One region of the Paenarthrobacter sp. CCNWLY172 genome, then DNA from elsewhere that is predicted to be linked to it. Evidence: predicted binding sites of a transcription regulator. Region 1 holds the regulator's gene; each other region holds the start of a gene.
What was found. Region 1 encodes LexA, which represses DNA repair genes until DNA is damaged. Its sites were predicted from a motif close to TCGAACANNTGTTCGA; they were not measured.
Positions count from the first base shown of each region.

Region 2: a site for LexA is predicted at 4,287-4,302, ahead of WBN73_RS10395 (shikimate dehydrogenase). Genes of this name have one in related genera too.
Region 3: a site for LexA is predicted at 3,968-3,983, ahead of WBN73_RS03580 (LexA family protein). Genes of this name have one in related genera too.

Region 1 covers NZ_JBBEGB010000015.1:4,502-11,271, forward strand. The annotation lists gene hisB (imidazoleglycerol-phosphate dehydratase HisB) at 1-217, opposite strand, end outside; gene WBN73_RS18780 (histidinol-phosphate transaminase) at 264-1,382, opposite strand; gene WBN73_RS18785 (LysM peptidoglycan-binding domain-containing protein) at 1,461-1,820, opposite strand; gene lexA (transcriptional repressor LexA) at 2,166-2,909, shown strand; gene WBN73_RS18795 (ATP-dependent DNA helicase) at 2,906-4,966, opposite strand; gene hflX (GTPase HflX) at 4,959-6,521, opposite strand.
Region 2 covers NZ_JBBEGB010000005.1:361,593-368,362, forward strand. The annotation lists gene WBN73_RS10380 (VCBS repeat-containing protein) at 1-1,745, shown strand, start outside; gene WBN73_RS10385 (MFS transporter) at 1,881-3,218, opposite strand; gene WBN73_RS10390 (IclR family transcriptional regulator) at 3,424-4,194, shown strand; gene WBN73_RS10395 (shikimate dehydrogenase) at 4,398-5,303, shown strand; gene WBN73_RS10400 (bifunctional sugar phosphate isomerase/epimerase/4-hydroxyphenylpyruvate dioxygenase family protein) at 5,303-6,770, shown strand, end outside.
Region 3 covers NZ_JBBEGB010000002.1:166,848-173,617, reverse strand. The annotation lists gene WBN73_RS03605 (GMC oxidoreductase) at 1-1,932, opposite strand, end outside; gene WBN73_RS03600 (hypothetical protein) at 2,081-2,512, opposite strand; gene WBN73_RS03595 (hypothetical protein) at 2,511-2,639, shown strand; gene WBN73_RS03590 (dihydrofolate reductase family protein) at 2,691-3,287, shown strand; gene WBN73_RS03585 (hypothetical protein) at 3,312-3,743, opposite strand; gene WBN73_RS03580 (LexA family protein) at 3,997-4,428, shown strand; gene WBN73_RS03575 (hypothetical protein) at 4,554-4,841, shown strand; gene WBN73_RS03570 (arsenate-mycothiol transferase ArsC) at 4,888-5,304, opposite strand; gene WBN73_RS03565 (arsenate reductase ArsC) at 5,304-5,960, opposite strand; gene WBN73_RS03560 (FAD-dependent oxidoreductase) at 5,996-6,770, opposite strand, start outside.

The DNA of each region.
Region 1 (6,770 bases):
CGTCGATGTGGGTATCGCCGGTGGCCTTCACGGTCATGTCAATCAACGAGTGCTTGCACAGCGCCGTCAGCATGTGGTCGTAGAACGGAACCGAGGTGCTGATGTCCGAGACACCTGATCCGTCCAGGTTGATCTCCACCAGGACGGAGGATTCGCTGGTGGTGCGCTCCATGCGCGCGGTGCGGGCAGCGGACGGCGTGGCGCCGGTTTCGCTCATTGGGACGTCCTTATACACGAAGAGTGGGTTGGGTCTATGGACAAGTTTAGGCGGGCTGTGACGCCCCGCCGTCCAGCAGCGCTTCCAGCGCCTCGAGGAAGGCCGTGGTTTCCGGTTCGGTTCCAGCAGTGACCCTGAGGTGGCCGGGAATCCCGACATCGCGGATCAGCACGCCGGCGTCAAGCAGGCCCTGCCAGATCGTGTGAGGATCCTTGAGTCCGCCGAAGAAGACATAGTTGGAGTCCGACTCCGCAGGTTTCAAGCCCATGCGCAGGAGCTCGGTCACAATCCGGTCGCGCTGGACTTTAATGTCCTCAACGTCGGCCATGAGGGCCTCCCGGTGGTTGAGCGCAGCCAGGGCTGTTGCCTGGGTAACAGCCGACAGGTGGTACGGAAGCCGGACCAGCCGGATGGCATCCGTGACCTCGGGAGCAGCAGCCATATAGCCCAGTCGGGCACCGGCAAGGGCAAAGGCCTTGCTCATGGTGCGGGAAACGATCAGACGCTCGCGTCCCGGCAACAAGGTCAGGGCGCTCGGGGTATTGTCGTGTGCGAACTCGTGGTAAGCCTCGTCCACGATCACTATTGCCTGGCTGGCTTCGCCTGCCTCATAAACAGCCTCAACGACATCCAGCCCCAGACCTGTTCCCGTGGGATTGTTGGGTGAACACAGGAACACGATGTTGGCACCTGTCTCCCGGACCTGTGCAGCGGCGGAGGCAGCATCGAGGCCGTAGTCGTCAGCCCTGACTCCGCGGACGTATTCGGTATCCGTGCCGCTGGCCAGCAACGGGTACATGGAATAAGTGGGCGGGAATCCCAGTGCTTTCCGGCCGGGTCCGCCAAATGCTTGGAGGATCTGCTGCAGAACCTCATTGGAGCCATTGGCTGCCCAGATGTTGTCCGGGGAAAGATTGTGACCAAGGTAGTCGGCCAGCGACTGGCGAAGTTCCGTGAACTCCCGGTCCGGGTAGCGGTTGAGCCCCGTGGCCGCAGCAGCAACAGCTTCTGTGATGGCTGCCTGCACATCAGCCGGGACGCCATGGGTGTTTTCGTTGACGTTGAGCAAAATGGGGACGTCAAGCTGCGGAGCACCGTAAGGGCTCAGTCCACGCAGGTTGGTCCGGAGGGGTAGTCGGTTAAGTCGCTCAAGCTGGTCACTCACCACCACAGTTTAAGGGGCCGCCGGGACTGCCGACTAACTGTGACGCCGGGTGGCCGGCTCATGCGGGCATGCAACGTACTAATTTGCGGGCACGAACAGTTGCTGACCCGGCTGGATACGGCCGCCCCGGAGGTCATTGAGCTGGATGATCTCCGCAATCACGTCGCGGGGATCCCGCTCAGGAGCAGCGGCTCCGGCGATGCCCCACAGCGATTGTCCCGGCTGAACCGTAACAGTGACAGCGACGGGCGGTTGGAGTTGCGCCTGGGAATCCGAAGCCTTGGCCGGTGACGTGATAAATCCAGCCAGGCTCAGCAGCGCAGCCACCAGCAGCATTGCCGGGATGCCGAAGAAGACCATCCGTCCCCGTCGTGTCAGGCGCAGACGCGCAGGCGCCTGGGTGGTGCGGAAATCAGCGAACGTAGTGATTGCGGACATGAGCTGAGCCCTTCTGAGCTATTGCCGTGCGCCGGGTCCCGGTACATGGCTGCCAATTCTGTGTGTTCCCCTGCCCAACTCCGTCAGTTCGAACACTTCGTTCGAACAGCCGGCGTCAGCATCAGGTTTATAGAACACATATTCGAACCTTGCTATGACATTTTTAGCACTTATCAACGAACGGTGTCGAGACTCGCTAGAACAAATGTTTGATAAACGCCTGTGGCTGCCCTACGTTTGAGTGAAGAAACAGCACTGTTTCAGTGGAACAGGAGGGTCTGACATTTTTTGCAGACCCGACGACCCCGGGCTCACTCCGGGCGGAATGGAAAGGCATTGGCGAACATGGCAGCGAAAGCCACCGGCGGCGGGGCACCCCTGCGGAGCCAGCAGCCTCAAAAGAGTCCCAAGAGCCTGACTGTCCGTCAGAAGAAGATCCTGGAAACCATCCAGCGGTCCGTCAATGACAACGGTTATCCGCCCAGCATGCGCGAAATTGGAGACACCGTGGGCCTGGCAAGCCTGTCGAGCGTGACGCACCAACTCTCCCAGCTGGAGAAGCTTGGATATCTCCGCCGCGATCCCAAACGTCCCCGGGCCATGGAAGTCCTCATGCCGTTGACCCTCGATGGCGGACCCATTCCGGGAGTGGAAGCACCCACTACCCTCCGCAGCACGGGTGGCTTTGCCGTCACAGAGCTTGCCAGCGCCAGCGATACTGCCATGGTCCCGCTGGTTGGTCGGATCGCTGCCGGCGGCCCCATCCTTGCTGACCAGACCGTGGAGGACGTGCTTGCCCTGCCCCGGCAACTCGTAGGGCACGGCGAACTCTTCATGCTGAAGGTGGCCGGCGACTCAATGATCGATGCCGCGATCTGCGACGGCGACTGGGTAGTTGTCCGCCGGCAGAACGACGCCATCAACGGAGACATCGTGGCAGCACTGCTGGACGACGAAGCAACCGTGAAAACCTTCCGCCAGCGCGATGGGCACACCTGGCTTCTTCCGCAGAACACCCAGTACGAACCCATCCTCGGCGACCAGGCCACCATCATGGGCAAGGTCGTGTCGGTCCTGCGTTCCCTCTAGGAGGCTTTGGCCGGGCCCAGACGCTCCAGGACGCCCCGAACCACGGTTCTGTCCGTCGTCGCCCAGAACGGCGGCAGGGCTGCCCTGAGGAAGCCCCCATAGCGCTCTGTTGAGAGCCGGGAGTCCAGGACCGCCACAACCCCTTTGTCGCCGGTGGAACGGATGAGCCGGCCTGCCCCCTGGGCCAGACGAATGGCGGCGTGGGTCGCTGACACGGCCATGAATCCGTTTCCACCCGACTGTGCCACAGCACGAGAGCGGGCAGTCATCAACGGGTCATCCGGACGCGGGAACGGGATTCGGTCTATGACCACAAGGCGGCACGAACCACCGGGGACATCCACACCCTGCCACAGCGACATCGTGCCGAAGAGGCAGGTATCGGGCTCGTCGGCGAACTGCTTCACCAATGCGGCCATGGTGGATTCACCCTGACATAGAATACTGACGTCGAGGCGAAGCCTCATGGCATCGGCGGCTTCCTCAGCCGCCCGCCGCGACGAGAAAAGACACAGCGCTCCCCCACCGGAAGCGCGGATGAGGTCTTCCAACTCATCCAGGGCCTCGGGCGAAGTTCCACGGCCAGGCTTGGGCAAGTGCTTGGCCACGTAAAGCACACCCTGCTTGGGGTAATCGAAGGGCGAGCCAACATCGATCCCGGTCCAGCTTGGCGCTCCATCGCCAATCAGTCCAAGGCCACCTGCAGCCGGTTCGAAAGCCGAGCCGATGGCCAGGGTAGCTGAAGTCAGCACCACTGTGTGACCGGCAAAGAGACCTTCACGCAGGCGTCCCGCCACACTCAGGGGCGCAATGTTGATCAGGGCCGGAGCGGTCTCGTCGGGTTGCGAGTATCCCTGCTGGGGATCGAACGTACTGTTGCGGGAAAACCACACCACTTCCCGGTTCTCCTTGGCCGCGAGCATCCGCTCGCACAGCTCCAGAATGAGCATGAGCCGTGAACGCGCCAGCTGCCTGCCGCCGTCGACCGCGTTGGAAGAATCCGTCTTCGAATCCGACAATGCTGCGCGTGTGGCTTCCCTCAGTTGGTCCAAACAGTCGAGCTGTTCGTCATTGAGCCCACTGGGCAGAAGACCATTGGGCACGCCCGCTATGGCCATATCCAAACGATCGGCGGCCGCGTTGAGGGCATCCACCGTGATGGCCGTGTGCTTGCGCGCGCTCGACGCCGCCGCATGGACCATGGCCACGGACAACTGGCCTGACACCGCGCCCGTCACCCGGTCCTGCAGTTCATGGGCCTCATCCACTACCACGACGTCGTATTCGGGCAGCACAGCCAGCCCTTCGAAGGCGCTGACGGCCAGCATGGCATGGTTGGTGACAACGACGTCGGCTTCGCCTGCGCGGGACCGGGCCAACTCACTGAAGCACTCCTCGGCGAGGGGACACTTCTGCGCGCCGAGGCACTCCATGGACGTCACGGAGACTTGCCGCCAAGCCCGGTCCGTGACGCCGGGCATGAGTTCGTCACGGTCGCCGGTAGTGGTCTTTTCGGCCCATTCGCGAAGCCGGACCACTTCCTTGCCCAGCTGTGATTGCGGTCCCCCCATGGACGCCGCAAAGTGCGGGACACTGGTGTCCTCGCCCAGGGAGAACAGCTGACCCTCGGACGGTTCCTCACTGGGGAACCCGCCTTCGAGTTTTTGCCGGCAGACGTAGTTGGCCCTGCCCTTGACGAGCGCCACGTTGACGGGGCGTTCAAGGGCCGGGTTGATGGTCTCCAACAGCCGGGGAAGGTCGCGGCCAACAATCTGTGTTTGGAGTGCCAAGGTGGCGGTGGACACCAAAGTCGGTTTGTCGCTGTCCATCGAATGCGCGATCAACGGAATCAGATACGCCAAGGACTTACCCGTTCCGGTTCCAGCCTGGACCAGCAGGTGCTCCCCGGTCTCGATGGCCCTGGTGACATGCTTGGCCATCTCGTGCTGCCCGGTACGGCTTTGACCGCCCATGCCGGCAACAGCCCGGTCCAACAACTCGAGGGTGGTCTTCTCCCCCAACGACTCGACGGCGTCCGCCGCCACCTTCTCAACCATTGGTGACGAACGGCTCCAGTTCGGCTGCCAGTCCTTCGCGGACCATGACAACAACACGGGTCCCGTTTTCCTCGTGCTCGAGGGTGAGGATTTCCGAGTCGGAGCTGTGGAGCTTGCTGATCATTTCGCCGCGGTCGTAGGGAATGAGGAGCTCCAGGCGCACCCCCGGGCGGGGAATGGACCGGCTGATGTCTTCCAGCAGTTCGGCGATGCCTTGGCCAGTGCGTGTAGAAACAACCGCATGACGCGGTTCCTTCTGCTTCAGGCGCTCAACGACGAAGGGATCCGCGACATCAACCTTGTTCAGGACGATGATCTCTGGCACCTTGCGGGCATCCACCTCTGTGAAGACCTCCCGGACAGCAGCAATCTGGCCTTCGGGATCAGGATGCGAGGCGTCCACTACGTGCAGGATCAGGTCTGCGTCCGCCACTTCTTCCAAGGTGGAACGGAAGGCTTCAATCAGCTGGGTCGGCAACGAACGGACAAACCCCACAGTGTCCGCCAAGGTGTAGCCGATGCCATCCGGCGTTTGGGCTTTACGGACGGTGGGATCCAAGGTGGCGAACAGGGCGTTCTCCACCAGCACACCAGCGTCAGTGAGGCGGTTCAGGAGCGATGACTTGCCGGCGTTCGTGTATCCGGCGATTGCGACGGAAGGAACGGCATTACGACGGCGGTTGGCGCGCTTGGTCTCGCGCGCCGGCTTCATCGCGGCGATCTCACGGCGAAGCTTGGCCATGCGGGTGCGGATGCGACGACGGTCCAGTTCGATCTTGGTTTCACCAGGACCACGCGAACCCATGCCGGCACCAGCCCCACCCACCTGGCCACCGGCCTGGCGTGACATGGAGTCGCCCCAACCACGGAGGCGCGGGAGCAGGTACTCGAGCTGCGCAAGCTCAACCTGGGCTTTGCCTTCACGGCTCTTGGCGTGCTGGGCGAAGATGTCCAGGATCAGCGTGGTGCGGTCTACTACCTTGACCTTGACAATGTCCTCAAGGCCACGGCGTTGGGAAGGAGCCAACTCGGTATCCACCACTACGGTGTCCGCACCGGTGGCGGCAACGATGTCCTTGAGTTCCTGGGCCTTGCCCGACCCCAGGAAGGTCCCTGGGTCCGGCTTCGTTCGCCGCTGCACCAAACCGTCAAGGACTTCCGAACCGGCAGTCTCTGCCAGGGCAGCGAGCTCGCGGAGTGAATTTTCAGCGTCGGCCAGTGTCCCCTCGGTCCAGAGGCCGGCCAGGACAACGCGCTCAAGGCGCAGCTGCCGGTATTCAACCTCGGTGACGTCTTCGAGTTCCGTGGACAAGCCAGCCGTACGGCGCAGTGCACGACGCTCGGCCAGGTCTTCCTGGTCGCCGTCGTAGATGCTGTGTTCCTGGTCAAGTGTGGAAATGGCCTGTGCCTTGCCGAACACACCACCGGCATCGTCGTTATCGGATGCTTGCGCAGGTACGTCCTTGGAAAGAATCCGGTCGATGACGGCCTGGATTTGTTCAGGACTCATGTCCTGGGCGTCGGAATCGGATCCGGAGTGCTTCTGGGTGGTCATGGTCTCCTTAGACTGTTCGGCTATTCCAGAATAGTGCTGTTTGCTGTTCAATGGGGCGCTATTCGCGCTGGGCTGACGGGCATGGGCCAAAGAGGGCCTCCTGTGCTGAACGGCCGCCCGTGGAGTGGGCGGCGGTTGCTGTGATCTGGCGTGGTGGGATCCGCGTGGAGGTTCCTGGCTATCTGGAGATTGCACTGCCGGCTTACCTGGACCGCACAGGATGCTGACGGTTCAGAGAGCTGGGCTGGA
Region 2 (6,770 bases), on a different contig from region 1:
AACTCCGGCAGCCTGTGGGTGCTTACGACAGCTACCTCTCTGGCGGCAACAAGGGCGTCAAAATCGTCCAGCGCGGCGGTGCCACCATCGCCTCGTCACTGATTCTTATGCCGGACACCACCCCTTTTAATGGTTGGTACAGCCAGAACCATGCCTGGCAGGCAGGCAGCACTTTCACCACCTATACGGGCACCAGGGTGACCATCAACTCGGTCAGCGCCACGTCGGCCACGGTGACCATCAACGCTGACACCAAACTGAAGACGCGGATGAGCTTTTCCGCCGGCGATTTCGACGGCGACAAGCTTGCCGACGTCCTTTCCCGCGAAGCGGACGGTTCGCTTCTGCTCTATGCAGGACTGCCCGGAAACCGTCTTGAAGAGCCCGTGCGAATTGGCAGTGGCTGGGATATTTTCAACGCCGTACTGGGCACCTCCGATTTCAACGGTGACGGCTTCGCTGACATTCTGGCGCGCAGCAGCGACGGCGCTCTGTGGCTCTACCCGGGCAACGGCAAGGGCGGGTTCCTGCCACGCCTGCAGGTAGGTATTGGCTGGCAGGGCTTCACCCAGTTGGTGGCACCTGGTGACTTCAACGGCGATGGCCGGGCAGACCTGGTGGCAAGCGGAACCGATGGCCGGCTGTGGCTCTATCCCGGAAACGGCTCCGGAGGCTTCCTGGCCCAGCGGCAGATCGGCCAGGGCTGGGATGCGTTCACCAGTCTTTCGGCGGCGGGAACGTTCGGGGGCGGTATAGCAGGACTCCTGGCCCGTTCGTCGGACGGCACCCTCTACGTCTACCCCGGCGACGGCAAGGGCAGCCTCCTGCCGCGTACCGCCGTCGGGACTGGGTGGAACCTGGCGGGCGACATCGTCGGCGGGCAGGAATTTACCGGAGACGGCAAGGCCGACGTCCTCGGCGTCGGTTCACGCATGACCCTTTATCCCGGTGACGGGACCGGCTTCGCGGACCGCTTGGCGATTGGAAACGGTTGGAACCAGTTCAGCCAGGTGTGGGAGGCGGGGGATTTCGACGGCGATGCTGTCGCTGACATTTTGGCCCGCGGCACCAATGGCATCCTGTGGCTCTACCCTGGCAACGGTTCGGGTGGTTTCTTGCCGCGCGTGCAGGTGGGGACGGGCTGGAACGTCTTCACGTCAGTTTTGAGTGTGGGCGATTTTGATGGTGACATGCACCCGGATCTTGTGGCCAGGGCCTCCGATGGGACGCTGTGGCTGTATCCGACCGACGGGAAGGGCCAGTTCCTTGCCCGCAAACAGATCGGCACTGGCTGGCAGGGCTTCACGCAGATGCTGGCGCCGGGCGACTTCTCCGGTGATGGAAAGGCTGACATCCTGGCGCGCGCCGCGGATGGAACCTTATGGCTTTACCCAGGAAATGGGGCCGGGGGATTCCAGCCATGGAAGCAGGTCGGTACCGGGTGGAATATCTTCAACGCGGTGATGCAGGGCAGCGACTTCAACGGTGACGGCCGGGAAGATGTCCTTGCCCGGGGGACGGACGGGGCGCTGTGGCTTTACCCGGGCAACGGCAGCGGAGGGTTCCTCGCACGGCAGTACCTGGGCTCTGGATGGAACATGTTCACCTCCTTCGCTGCCCTCGGCAACGCTTTCACGGGCACAGGCGATCCGACCCTGGTTGGCGTAGCCGGCGACGGAACGCTGCTGCTTTACTCCGGGACGGGCACGGGAAAGTTCAAGCCGGTGGCGGTGGACCCGCGGTAGCATCGGCGAGGTCTGGCGGCTCCTTCCCCGTTGCCATAAGCCCTCAGGTTTAGGGCAAGCAAAAACCCGGAATGTCTCGTGACAGTCCGGGTTTTCGCTGCCTTGGTCCCAGCTCACTGGGAAGAAGCGTCGGGCTTAGGCGTGCTGGGCTTGCTTGGGCAGGCCGAGCTCCGCAGTTGGGGTCTTGGCTGATTCGCGGGCCGTCATGGCTGAGACGGCTGCGATCACGCAGATCACGGCGGTGAAGATGGAGATCTGCACCCACCCGCCGGGCTTGGTTCCGCCCAGTGCAGTCACGATTGCCGGGGCGAACCCTGCCATGAGGAAGCCGAGCTGGGTGCCGATAGCCAGGCCGGAGAAGCGGACCTTGGTGCTGAACATTTCACCGTAGAAGGACGGCCATACTGCGTTGGCAGCGGCGTACCCGAAGGAGAAGAACACCACGGACACCAGGAACATCAGCGGCACATTGCCCGATTCCAAGGTGAGCAGGAAGACCGGGGTCATGACGGCGCTGGCAAGGGCGCCGTAGATGAAGACGGGCTTGCGGCCGATCCTGTCCGAAAGCATGCCGAACAGGGGCTGTGTTCCGAGGGCCACGATGTTGGCTACAACTACGAGCCACAGGGTGATGGTGCTGTTGACCCCGGCGACGTCCTGGGCGTACTTGATGGCGAGCGTTCCGAACACGGTGCTCACTGCGGCGATGAAGGCGCAGCAGACGACGCGCAGGACATCGCGCCAGTGCAGGCGGAGCAGGTCGGCAACAGGGAGCTTGGAGATTTCGTTGTTCTTCTTGGCTTCTGCGAATGCCGGGGGCTCGTGCAGCGTGCGGCGGATAAAGAACGCCACCAGAACCACGACAGCGCTCAACCAGAACGGAATACGCCAGCCGATGCCGTACTTGATGTCGTCCGGCAGGGCCACCACAGGAATGAAGACCAGCGCTGCCAGGATCTGGCCGCCCTGGGTGCCGGTGAGGGTCCACGAGGTGAAGAACGAGCGGCGGTTGTCCGGAGCGTGCTCCAGCGTCATGGACGAGGCGCCAGCCTGCTCGCCGGCGGCCGAGAGGCCCTGGCAAAGACGGGCCAGAACCAGCAGGACGGGCGCCCACCAGCCGATGGTCTTGAAGTCGGGGAGACAGCCGATCACAAAGGTAGCTGCACCCATCAGGACCAAGGTGAACATGAGCACCTTCTGCCGGCCGATCCTGTCACCGAAGTGGCCCAGGATCACCGCGCCCACGGGGCGGGCAACATAAGCGAAGCCAAACGTCGCGAAGGACATGATGGCCGCGTTGGCATCGGCGGACGGGAAGAACACGTGGGGAAAGATCAGGGCCGCGGCCGAGCCGAAGATGAAGAAGTCGTAGTACTCGACGGCGCTGCCCAGGAAGCTGGCAAGCGCGGCTTTTTTGGGGGTTCCGGCGGCGGTTTCAGTGCCTGGCGTCGCTGACGGCATTGTTTGGCTCATGGGTGGTTCCTTCTGTGACGACGATGTCGCGGATCTGGCTTTCGTGGGGAGACCCAAGCGAGGTGCGGCCGGTCAATCCCAGACAAGTAACCACATGGTGAGAGTTACTTGTGCAATACAGCAATAGTGGCTGTGAGTGGGGTCACTTGTCAAGAGAAGTCACCACCATCTAGAAATAGCTCTCACTATGTGAGAGCATCGAGCTATGAGTGTGAAAGAGGACACAAAGACAGACATGGTCGGCAAGGCACTGAGCTTGTTGGTACTACTGGGCGATGAGCCGCGCGGCGCCAGTGCGGCGGATCTTGCGAGGAGTGCCGGGCTGCCGTTCAGCACCACATACCGCCTGCTCGGCTCGCTGACGCGCGATGGCTTTGTGGATTACGAGCCCGACGGGCGCCGGTATCACTTGGGCTTGCGCGTCTTCCAGCTCGGTCAGCGGGTATCGAACCACCATGGGTTCGCCGCCACTGCGCTGCCCGTCCTGCAGCGGGTTACCGATCGCACGCATGAGGCCACCATCCTCTCCGTTCGCGATGGCAACCACCATCTGACGGTCAACAAGGTGGACGGCCCCAAGACCTTCCGCGTCACCAGCGACCCTGGCCATCTCGGGGCGCTCCATACAACTTCGGTGGGCAAGGCGATCGTGGCGTTCGAGGATGAGATTGAGCGCAAGCGGCTCTTGGAGGAGCTCCCCCTGGATCCGCTCACCCAGCATTCCATTACCGATCGCGACACGTTTCGTGAGGAGATCGAGCAAGTCCGGCGGCAGGGCTACGCCGTGATGGACGAAGAGAATGAGATCGGCATGCGCGCCGTCGCTGTTCCCGTCCTCAATTCGCAGGGTCACGCCTTCGCCTCGGTGGCCGTCGCCGTGCCGGTGTTTCGCATGACCATGGAGGAGCTGATCGCCCACGTGCCCACCCTGCAGGAGGCTGCGGCTGAACTCGCGGCCCGCCTGCCCCAGCGCTAATCCCAACCAGGTGACAGCAACTGTCGCTATGAGCCCCCAGTGGAGCGTTATCTGTTACCTGGTTGGGAGTGCCCTTCGCAGATGTTCGCGATAAGAACATGCGTGCGGAATATGAACACTTGTAGTAATCTAAGAACACCCGGTCAGGCGGCGCCCCCAAAAGGCGTCGAATCCCGCGGTGCTGAAGTCAAAGGAGCTTTAGGATGAGCAACCGAGCCGAGTCCGTTCTGGTGGGCCTCATAGGCGAAGGCGTCATGCCCTCGCTCACGCCGCCCATGCACGAACGCGAAGCCGATGTGCAGGGCCTTCGCTTGCTGTACCGCCCCATCGACCTGCTGGAACTCGAGTTGCCGGCCACCGCCGTCGGGGATCTCCTGACTGCCGCCCAGCGCATGGGCTTCAACGGCCTCAACATCACGCACCCGTGCAAGCAGCTGGTGCTAGAGCACCTTGATGAAATTTCCGACGACGCCCGTCGCCTGGGTGCCGTCAATACAGTCTTGATTCGGGACGGTCGGCTTATTGGCCACAACACCGACTTCTCCGGCTTCGGCTCGGCGCTCGCCGACGGGCTGCCCGGGGCGACGCTGGACCGCGTGGTCCAGCTGGGCGCAGGCGGCGCCGGCTCGGCCGTGGCCTACGCGCTTCTCACAGCCGGCGTCGGCACGCTGGACCTCGTGGACATGGATCCTGCGCGTGCTGCGGAACGTGCCGCAGAGCTCGGCGGGCTCTTCCCCGAAGCCACCGTCACGCCGCGGAGCACCGACGAACTCCCGCAGATCATGCCCATTGCCGACGGCCTGGTGCACTGCACGCCGGTCGGAATGGCCGCCCACCCCGGCCTGCCGCTGGACATCGATCTCCTGGAACCTCGCCACTGGGTGGCGGACATCGTCTACCGCCCCATCGAAACCCAGCTGGTCCGCGAAGCGCGCGCCAAGGGCTGCGACGTCCTCGACGGCGGCCGGATGGCGGTCGGCCAGGCGTCCGACGCCTTCAGGCTCATCACCGGACGGGATGCCGACCGCGACCGCATGCGCGCACACTTCCTGGAGCTGATCGCCGCCGAGGATGCAGCAGCCCCGGCACTCGCGAAGGCAGGCCGCTGATGCGCACAGGAATCGCCACCGTCTGCCTGTCCGGCACTTTGAAAGAGAAGATGCAGGCCTGCGCCATTGCTGGCTTCGACGGAATCGAGATCTTCGAGCAGGACCTTGTGACCTCGCCGCACAGTCCGGAAGAAGTCCGGAAAATGGCGGCGGATCTCGGGTTGGGCTTGGATTTGTACCAGCCGTTCAGGGATTTCGACGGCGTCACTCCGGACTTGCTGAAGGCCAACCTTAAGCGCGCCGAGGCCAAGTTCAACCTGATGGAACGCCTGGGCATGGACACCATCCTGGTCTGCTCCAACGTCGCCACGGCAACCATCGACGATGACGCGCTGAGGGCGGGGCAGCTGGCCGAACTCGCCGAACTTGCGGGGGCCCACGGCGTCAACGTTGCTTACGAAGCGCTGGCCTGGGGCAAGTATGTCAACGACTACGAGCACGCCTACCGCCTGGTGGAGATGGTGAACCACCCCAACCTGGGCACCTGCCTGGACTCCTTCCACATCCTCTCCCGTGACTGGGACACCGCGCCCATCGAGGACATCAACGCGGAGAAGATCTTCTTCGTCCAGGTTGCCGATGCCCCCAAGCTCTCCATGGACGTCCTCTCCTGGAGCCGCCACTACCGCGTGTTCCCGGGCGAAGGGCAGTTCGAGCTCGCAAAGTTCATGGGCCACGTCGTCCGGGCCGGCTACACGGGGCCGGTCTCCTTGGAAGTCTTTAATGACGTCTTCCGGCAGTCCGACACGGATCGCACCGCCGTTGACGCCATGCGTTCGTTGATCTGGCTGGAGGAGCAGAGCGCCCAGTGGCTTGCAAGCAGCCCCGCGGGAACCGAAGCAGCCGGCAACGAAAGCGCGTCCCGCCGTCGTTATCCCATGGAACTTGCCACGCTGCCCAAGGTGAACGAACCCGCCGGCTTCAACTTCGCCGAGGTCAAGGCTGACGACACCGCGCAGCTGGAGAAGCTCCTGGGCCAGCTCGGCTTCGGGTTCGAAGGCCGCCACCGCACCAAGGACGTCCAACTGTGGACCATGGGACAGGCGCGCGTGATCATCAACGAACAGGCGGCACAAAACGCTGAACCGGCCATTGCCGCTTTGGGATTCGACGTTGACTCTCCAGTGATTGCCTCCGCTCGCGCCCAGCAGCTCAAGGCTCCCGTGGTGGCCCGCAAGGTCCAGGCGGACGAGGAGGTCTTCCAAGGCATCTCCGCACCGGACTCCACCGAGATCTTCCTCTGCCAGGGCAGCCCGGATGGGACCGCGGCGTGGACGCACGAGTTCGGCGAAGGCCAGGAGCACGCCTCCAGCGCACAGAACGCAGTGATTGACCACGTCAACCTGGCCCAGCCGTGGCAACACTTTGACGAGGCTGTGCTCTTCTACACCAGCGCGTTGGCTTTGGAACCACAGCCGTTCGCTGAGGTTCCCAGCCCCAATGGCCTGGTGCGCTCGCAGGTCATGG
Region 3 (6,770 bases), on a different contig from region 1:
CTTGCCTTTGGTAGCGTCCGGCGCCAACGCGCGCGGAGCGGATGCACCGACGTCGACGACGGCGCCTGCTGCCTCCCGTTCAACGGCCACCTTTTCGCGGGCCCCGCCGGAGCCTTCAGTGTCTTCCGGACGGATGCCCCGGTGTTGCGCCTTGTCTGCGTTCTCGATGATGTGGGCGCAGGTCCGCTCTGCGAATGCGGCGATGGTCAGGGACGGGTTGGCGCCCACCGGACCGGGCATTGCGGCCCCGTCAACGACGAATAGTCCCGGGTATCCGAACACCTCCCCATACGAATCGCAGACGGCTTCCCCCGGATGCCGGCCGGACGGGGCGCCTCCAATGGGGTGAACCGTAATGACACGCTTGGCCCACCACAGGGGGTTGTCAATGAAGTCCCCGTCCAAGTCCTTGGAAATCGCCTCCATGGTCTCGCGGACGCGGCCGAAATACTCCTTGGACGTTGCCATGGTCCAGGCGATGGCCAGCCTCCCGTCGCGAAGGGTCATGACGCCGTCGGGAATGTCCCTTCCCATTCCCAGCAGAGGCACCGAACTGGACGACAATCGGCCGTCGCCCAGTGCTGCGGCGAGGTCGGCGGAGACGTTGGAGCGGCCGGCGTCGAACAACCTGTCCTTGAGCAGTTGCCCCGCCAGTTTCACCGTCCGTTTCATGGTGGTGCGCAGTTGGGCTGTTTCCATGAGCCAGTTCATGAAGGCCGGATACCCGGCATCCTCCACGTAGTAGCCGCGACCATCGCCGTCGTCGTCGTTCGAATCCGGGACCCTGATGGCTGTGGTGATCACCGGCCCGCGGCTTCCGGTCAATGTCCGGACACCCGGGCGTGAGCCATTGGCCGGGGGAGTCTTGGCGCCCATGATGAACGTCAAAAGGTCGCCGTTGCCGCTGAAGCGGGTGCCCAGGGCGTCGCTGAGCGCCGGAAGGGAGCCACGGTTGCGGAGCAGGAGGAAGTTGGTGCCGAACGTACCGGCCCCCAGGATGAGCCGGCGGCAATGAATGATGCGTTCTGTGAGGAGTTCGCCGTGTCGATCCGGATGGTGCACCACATAGCGGACTTCATAGCCCCCGCCCTGCGTTCCAGAGTCCAACGGCCGAATCCCGCGGACATCGTGGAACGTCCTGACATCGGCACCCCTGAAGGACGCCGCTGAAATGTAGTTGTGGTCCAGCGTATTCTTGGCGCCGGCGTTGCACCCGATGTCGCATTCACCGCTCAGCGTGCAGGTGGTCCGCACCGTGGTGGGACCATGGATGCTCCCGTAGCCGGGAAGGGGCAAGGCGTGATTGGTCCGGGGCTCCGTGCCAGGCGCCGTTGAGAACGTGACGGCAATGGGAGGCCGGGTGATGGACAGCCCCAGGTTAGCGGCGGACTTCTCCATGGCAAGGGTCTTCGCGGTGTCCTTGTAGGGATACGGGACAGGCTGCAGCATGGCTTCGGCGGCATCGTAATAGGGATCAAGGTCAGCCCGGGTGAAGGGCCAGTTCTCGTAACCACCGCCGGGGATCGGGGACTCGTTGACGAACCACTTTTCGTCCTTTCGCAGGAGGACGTTGGCATAGATGAGTGAGCCGCCGCCCAACCCGCTGGACACCAGTCCCTCCGTGCCGCGGAACGTCCAGGCATCAAAGAGTCCATACAGGCCGCGGTCCGGATCCCAGAAGTTGCGGCCCATCTCCGACGGCGAGCGCGCGAAGCTGCCCGGCGGGTATGGTTTGCCGCGTTCCATGAGCACAACGGACTGTCCGGCTTCGGCCAGTCGAAGCGCCGCAACGGAACCTCCAAAGCCGGAGCCCACCACCACTGCGTCGACTTTTTCGATGCCGCTGCCGATGCCGCTGCCGCGGTGGCGTGGCGGATCAGACGCGGGCTCAGACCCCGCATCCCCACTGTTCCCGGTCCCCAGACGACCCATGGCCGTTCCTCTCAGAGGAGAGCTGACTACATAGCTGCAGCTGACGCCGCCGGGTGTGGCCGGGCGTTGCCTCCGCGGACTATGGGGCTTATGTTCCCACCGGGCAGGGGATCTGTAAATGAGGTGGCGTACTTGGGTTCAGGGTGCACTAGACGATCCGGGTGTAGATCATGTCGAAGTCGTGCTCCAGCGGCCCGCCCGGGTAGGTGCCGCGCTCCAGGCGGGCGGTGATGGTGTTGCCGTCCTCGGTGAGGCGGCCAACGAAGCGCTGGGGCCAGTCCGGGCCATCCCGGAAGAGAATCCAGACGTTGTCCTTGAGCGTCATGTCATAGATCCGGGCGACCCCTCGGGAATCGAAATAGTGCTGCTGGAAGGCTCCGTCCGAGCCGGTGGCACCAATGACGCTGACCGCATTGGGGTACTCCGGCCGCTGGACCGTGGATCGTTGGATGAGGAAACCGCCACCCTCCAGCCATTCGAAAGTCGTCCGGCCGGAGACCTCCTGGCCAGGTACTGACGTTTCCCACTCGCCGACGAGGATCGTCAGTTGCTCCAACGTGGGTTTTGGATCCCGTGCCATGGCTGCCTCTTTTCGCGTCGTCGCGCTGGTGGACAGGTTCAGCGTAGGGCTCGTCCGTTCTGCCGTACAGATGCGCCGCCGGATGCTCCGCATGGAACGGCAGAACGCCATGCAGGTGGTGCTGTGATGGCCGGGCTGGCCCCTGGCCGCACCGGGCGTGCGGTGGCAGGATGGGCGCATGAGCCGTGTCACTTGTGATCTGACTGTTTCCCTTGACGGATTTGTTGCCGGGCCCAACCAGTCCCCGGACAAGCCGCTGGGGGAGGGCGGCGAGAGCCTGCACCGTTGGCAGTTCGAGGAGCGGGAGGCCAGCGCAGCAGAGATCGCGGGCATCCTCGAAGCTGGTGCTTACATCATGGGCCGGAACATGTTCGCCGGTCCCGGATCGGGCCCGTGGGATCAGGAATGGCGCGGCTGGTGGGGTGAGGAACCCCCGTATCATGCACCTGTTTTCGTCCTGACCCATCACCAGCGCGAGCCGCTGGCGATGGACGGTGGCACCACTTTTCACTTCGTCACTGACGGCATCGAATCGGCCTTGGCCCAGGCCCGGGAAGCCGCCGGGGATAGGGATGTGGCGATTGCGGGGGGAGCGCAAACCGCCCGTCAGTTTCTCTCCGCAGGCCTCATGGACGAACTGCGGCTTCACATCTCGCCGGTGATCCTGGGGGGTGGCGAACGGCTGCTCGACGGCGTGGGGGGCGTGACGCTTGAACCGATCGAAGCGCGCGGGACCGGACTCGTCACCCACGTGCGGTATCGGGTGCAGCGCTGATCCGGACCTGGCGCCATCGCGGTATCAGTGCTGGCGGGTGACCCTGCGTGTCTCACGGAACTCCGCGGGTACCGTGATTGCGCCCTTTGGGACGGCGACGGTAATGCCCTTCTTCGTCACGCTGGTGACGTTCTGACCCCACTGCTTCGCGTACCCGACGATGGGTCGCGCCGCAGCCCTGTTGCGGACGATGGCGACGAGCACGATCGTGAGGAACCCGAGGGTCAGCAGCCCCGGCACCACGATGGCGACCACCGGGCTGATGAGGCCGTTCAGGAACAGAGCCGGACCGAGGAACCACAGCGCAACCGAGGAGACCATGAACGCGAGAACCAATTTCTCGGAGCGTGCGTGGACGGCCTGCGCGCGTGCCAGCTCATCCGGGTAGCGTTCCTTGACTATGCGTGTGACATCGGCGCTGAGCGCATCAGCGACGTCCTTGCTACGGGCGGTCATGGCTCTCCAATGCGCGATATCCGGCCACCGCGGTATTGAACCCTGTAGCCGAAGACGGTGGTTTGTTCAGTTCCTGCCAAGTAGCAGTTCGCTTGACCTTCCCTAAAATACCTGTCTTTCGCCAAGACGCATGAACGGCGGCCCTCCATTCCGCCGGCTTCCTGGCGCCGCAGCAAACTTCGCGGAGTGACAACAATGTCCGTCATCCGCTGTACACTCGAGTATCGAACATATATTCGAATAAAGGTGTGTTGTGGGCGTGATAGTCGGCCCCCGCGTGATAGATGCGGGCTTTTCCCTGATGTCGGTTTTGCTGGCACCTCTCCCGGTGGCGGCCGGGTATCCGTCGCCGGCGCAGGACTATTTTGATGGCCGGATCGATCTCAACGAGCACCTTATCAAGGACGTCACCAGCACTTTTGTGGTCAGGGTGACGGGGCAGTCCATGGAAGGTGCCGGGATCAGTGATGGAGACGAGCTGATCGTCAACCGTGCGCTGGAGCCGAAGGATGGGTCCGTCGTCGTGGCTGTCCTTGATGGTGAACTGACCATCAAAAGGCTCCGCGTCACGCCTTCGGGAGTGATCCTTCAAGCGGACAATCCCAAGTATCCGGACATCCGTGTGCCGGCACTGTCCGAACTCACCATCTGGGGAGTTGCCACCACGTGCCTGCACCACATCTGAGTTCGACCCGTTGGCAAGGCCCCATTCCCAGCGGGCTTTGGGAGCGGATGGGCGCCGAGTTCGGCCTGCCAAGCCTGGAAAGGGTCCGGAGCCGGCTTGCGCAGATACATGAGGATCCGGAGCCTGTGATGCAAGAGCTGGTGCGGGTGTTTTCTGCAGATGGCACTTACTGTCCAGGCTTCCAGTTTCAGGAAGACCTGTCCTTGCACCCCGTGGTGATGGGGCTGTTTGCGCGGGCCATGGCCCTGAGGATTCCACATAACTACTTTGCTGCGTGGATGGTCACCGGATGCCCGGCGCTGCGCGAGGGCAGGCCGGTGGACCTCGTGGACCGGCTGGCGCCAGCTGTTCTCATCGCTGCCTTGGAGCGCTCTTTCGACCATGGCCCTGGAGTTGGTCGTGGTTCAGTGTGATGGGTGTCAGGGCCCTGCGTCCAGCTCGACGGCGAGCATTGTCGGGTTAGGTTGTCGTGAGATCGCTGTAGAGGGTTTGGACGCGGGTTTTGATGTCGTCGCGGACCAGGCGCATGCGTTCCATGCCTTCGATGCCACGTTCTGAGGGTTCGTCGGTTTCCCAGATTTCGAAGCGTTTCCCGGTCGGTGGGTCGAGTTTGGCTTCGGTTCCCAGAACGATGACGGCGTCCACGGTGTTGAGGACTTCGTCGGTGATCGGTTTGGGATACTCGCCGGTGACGTCGATGCCCAGTTCGGCCAGGGATTCCACGGACTGGGCGTTCAACGCCGCGCCGGGTTTTGTTCCGGCTGAGTAGACGGTGACGTTGTCCCCAGCCAGTTCCCGCATGAGAGCTGCGGCGAGCTGGGATTTGCCGCCGTTCTTGCTGCAGACGAACAGGACGGCGGGATGTTCTGAGGTCATTAGAGTGCAGTCTCTTTCGTCAGGGAGGCGACCAGGTTCTTCACACGGCCGTGGATTTCATCACGGATGGTCCGGACGGTGTCGAGGGGCTGGTCAGCGGGGTCGGTGAGTTCCCAGTCTTCGTAGCGTTTGCCGGGGTAGATCGGGCAGGAGTCGCCGCAGCCCATGGTGATGACCACGTCGGAGGCGCGGACGACGTCGTCGGTGAGCGGTTTGGGGTATTCCTTGCCCAGATCCAAGCCCATCTCGTTCATGACTGTCACGACGTTGGCGTCGAGTTCTGATGCGGGCAGGGACCCGGCGGAGCGGACGCGGATCTTGCCTTTGGCTTCGGCTGTGAGCAGGGCCGCGGCCATTTGGGAGCGGCCGGCGTTCTGTACGCAAACGAACAACACCTCCGGGATCTCCGAGGCGAGGGAGCTTTTTGACTTGGCCAGGGCGTGGAGCCTGTCGTTGGCGAAGTGCTCGGTGGTCGCGGGCAGGTAGGCGCTGACCTTCGCGGTGCGGGCCAGTGCTGTGTAGGACTCGAAGACGTAGCGTTCGACGGTTTCTGCGGCGAAGATCCCTGCGTAACGTCCGGCGAGCCGGTCACTGATGCGGTGGAGTACTTCGGTGTTGTCCTGCAGGCCGAGCGTGGTTTCCTGGTGGTCGGTCATGACAGTGCTCCAATGGTTGTTTTGGTGACTGGCTTTCAGTTGGTGGTGCCGGATCGGCCGTGTGCGAGCCCGGTCGGGAAGCCGACAAATGCTGGTTCGGGAGCGGCGCAGCAGCCCGACCCTGGCTCCTGCGACACGGTGGCGGCAGGGGCGGGAACGTCGCAGCTGGTGCCGGCGTCCGCGGAGCAGACCCCGGTTTCGGGCAGTTCAAGGTGGACGGTGTCCGCCGATTCCTGGTCGCCTGCGAGGGCTGCAGCGACGGAACGGACTTGCTCGTAGCCGGTAGCGAGGAGGAAGGTCGGTGCCCGGCCGTAGGACTTCATCCCGACGATGTAGAAGTCTTTTTCAGGGTGGGTCAGGACCTTCGCGCCGTGCGCAGGGACCGTGCCGCAGGAGTGGAATTCAGGGTCGATCAGCGGGCCGAGCCCGGTGGGAGCTTCAACGGCGGGGTCCAGGTCCAGACGCAGTTCCCGCAGGATCTCCAAGTCCGGGCGGAAGCCGGTGCAGGGGACGATGACGTCGGCGTCGATGGTGCGTCCATCGACGGCTTCGACGCTCACATGCGAGTCGAGGTTTTTCAGGGCAGCGATGCCGAACCCGGTGTGCAGTTCGATGGTGCCGGCCTCGACCAGGCGGCGGAGGCGGGAGCCGAGCTGGCCGCGTGCAGGGAGCCCGTCGGCGTCACCGCCGCCGTAGACCTTCTCGGCGGAGTTGCCGCGGACGGCCCACAGGATGCGGGTACCGGGTTCGTCCTTGGCGAGGTCTGCGAGGTTGATCAGTGTGTTCGCTGCCGAGTGGCCGGCCCCGACG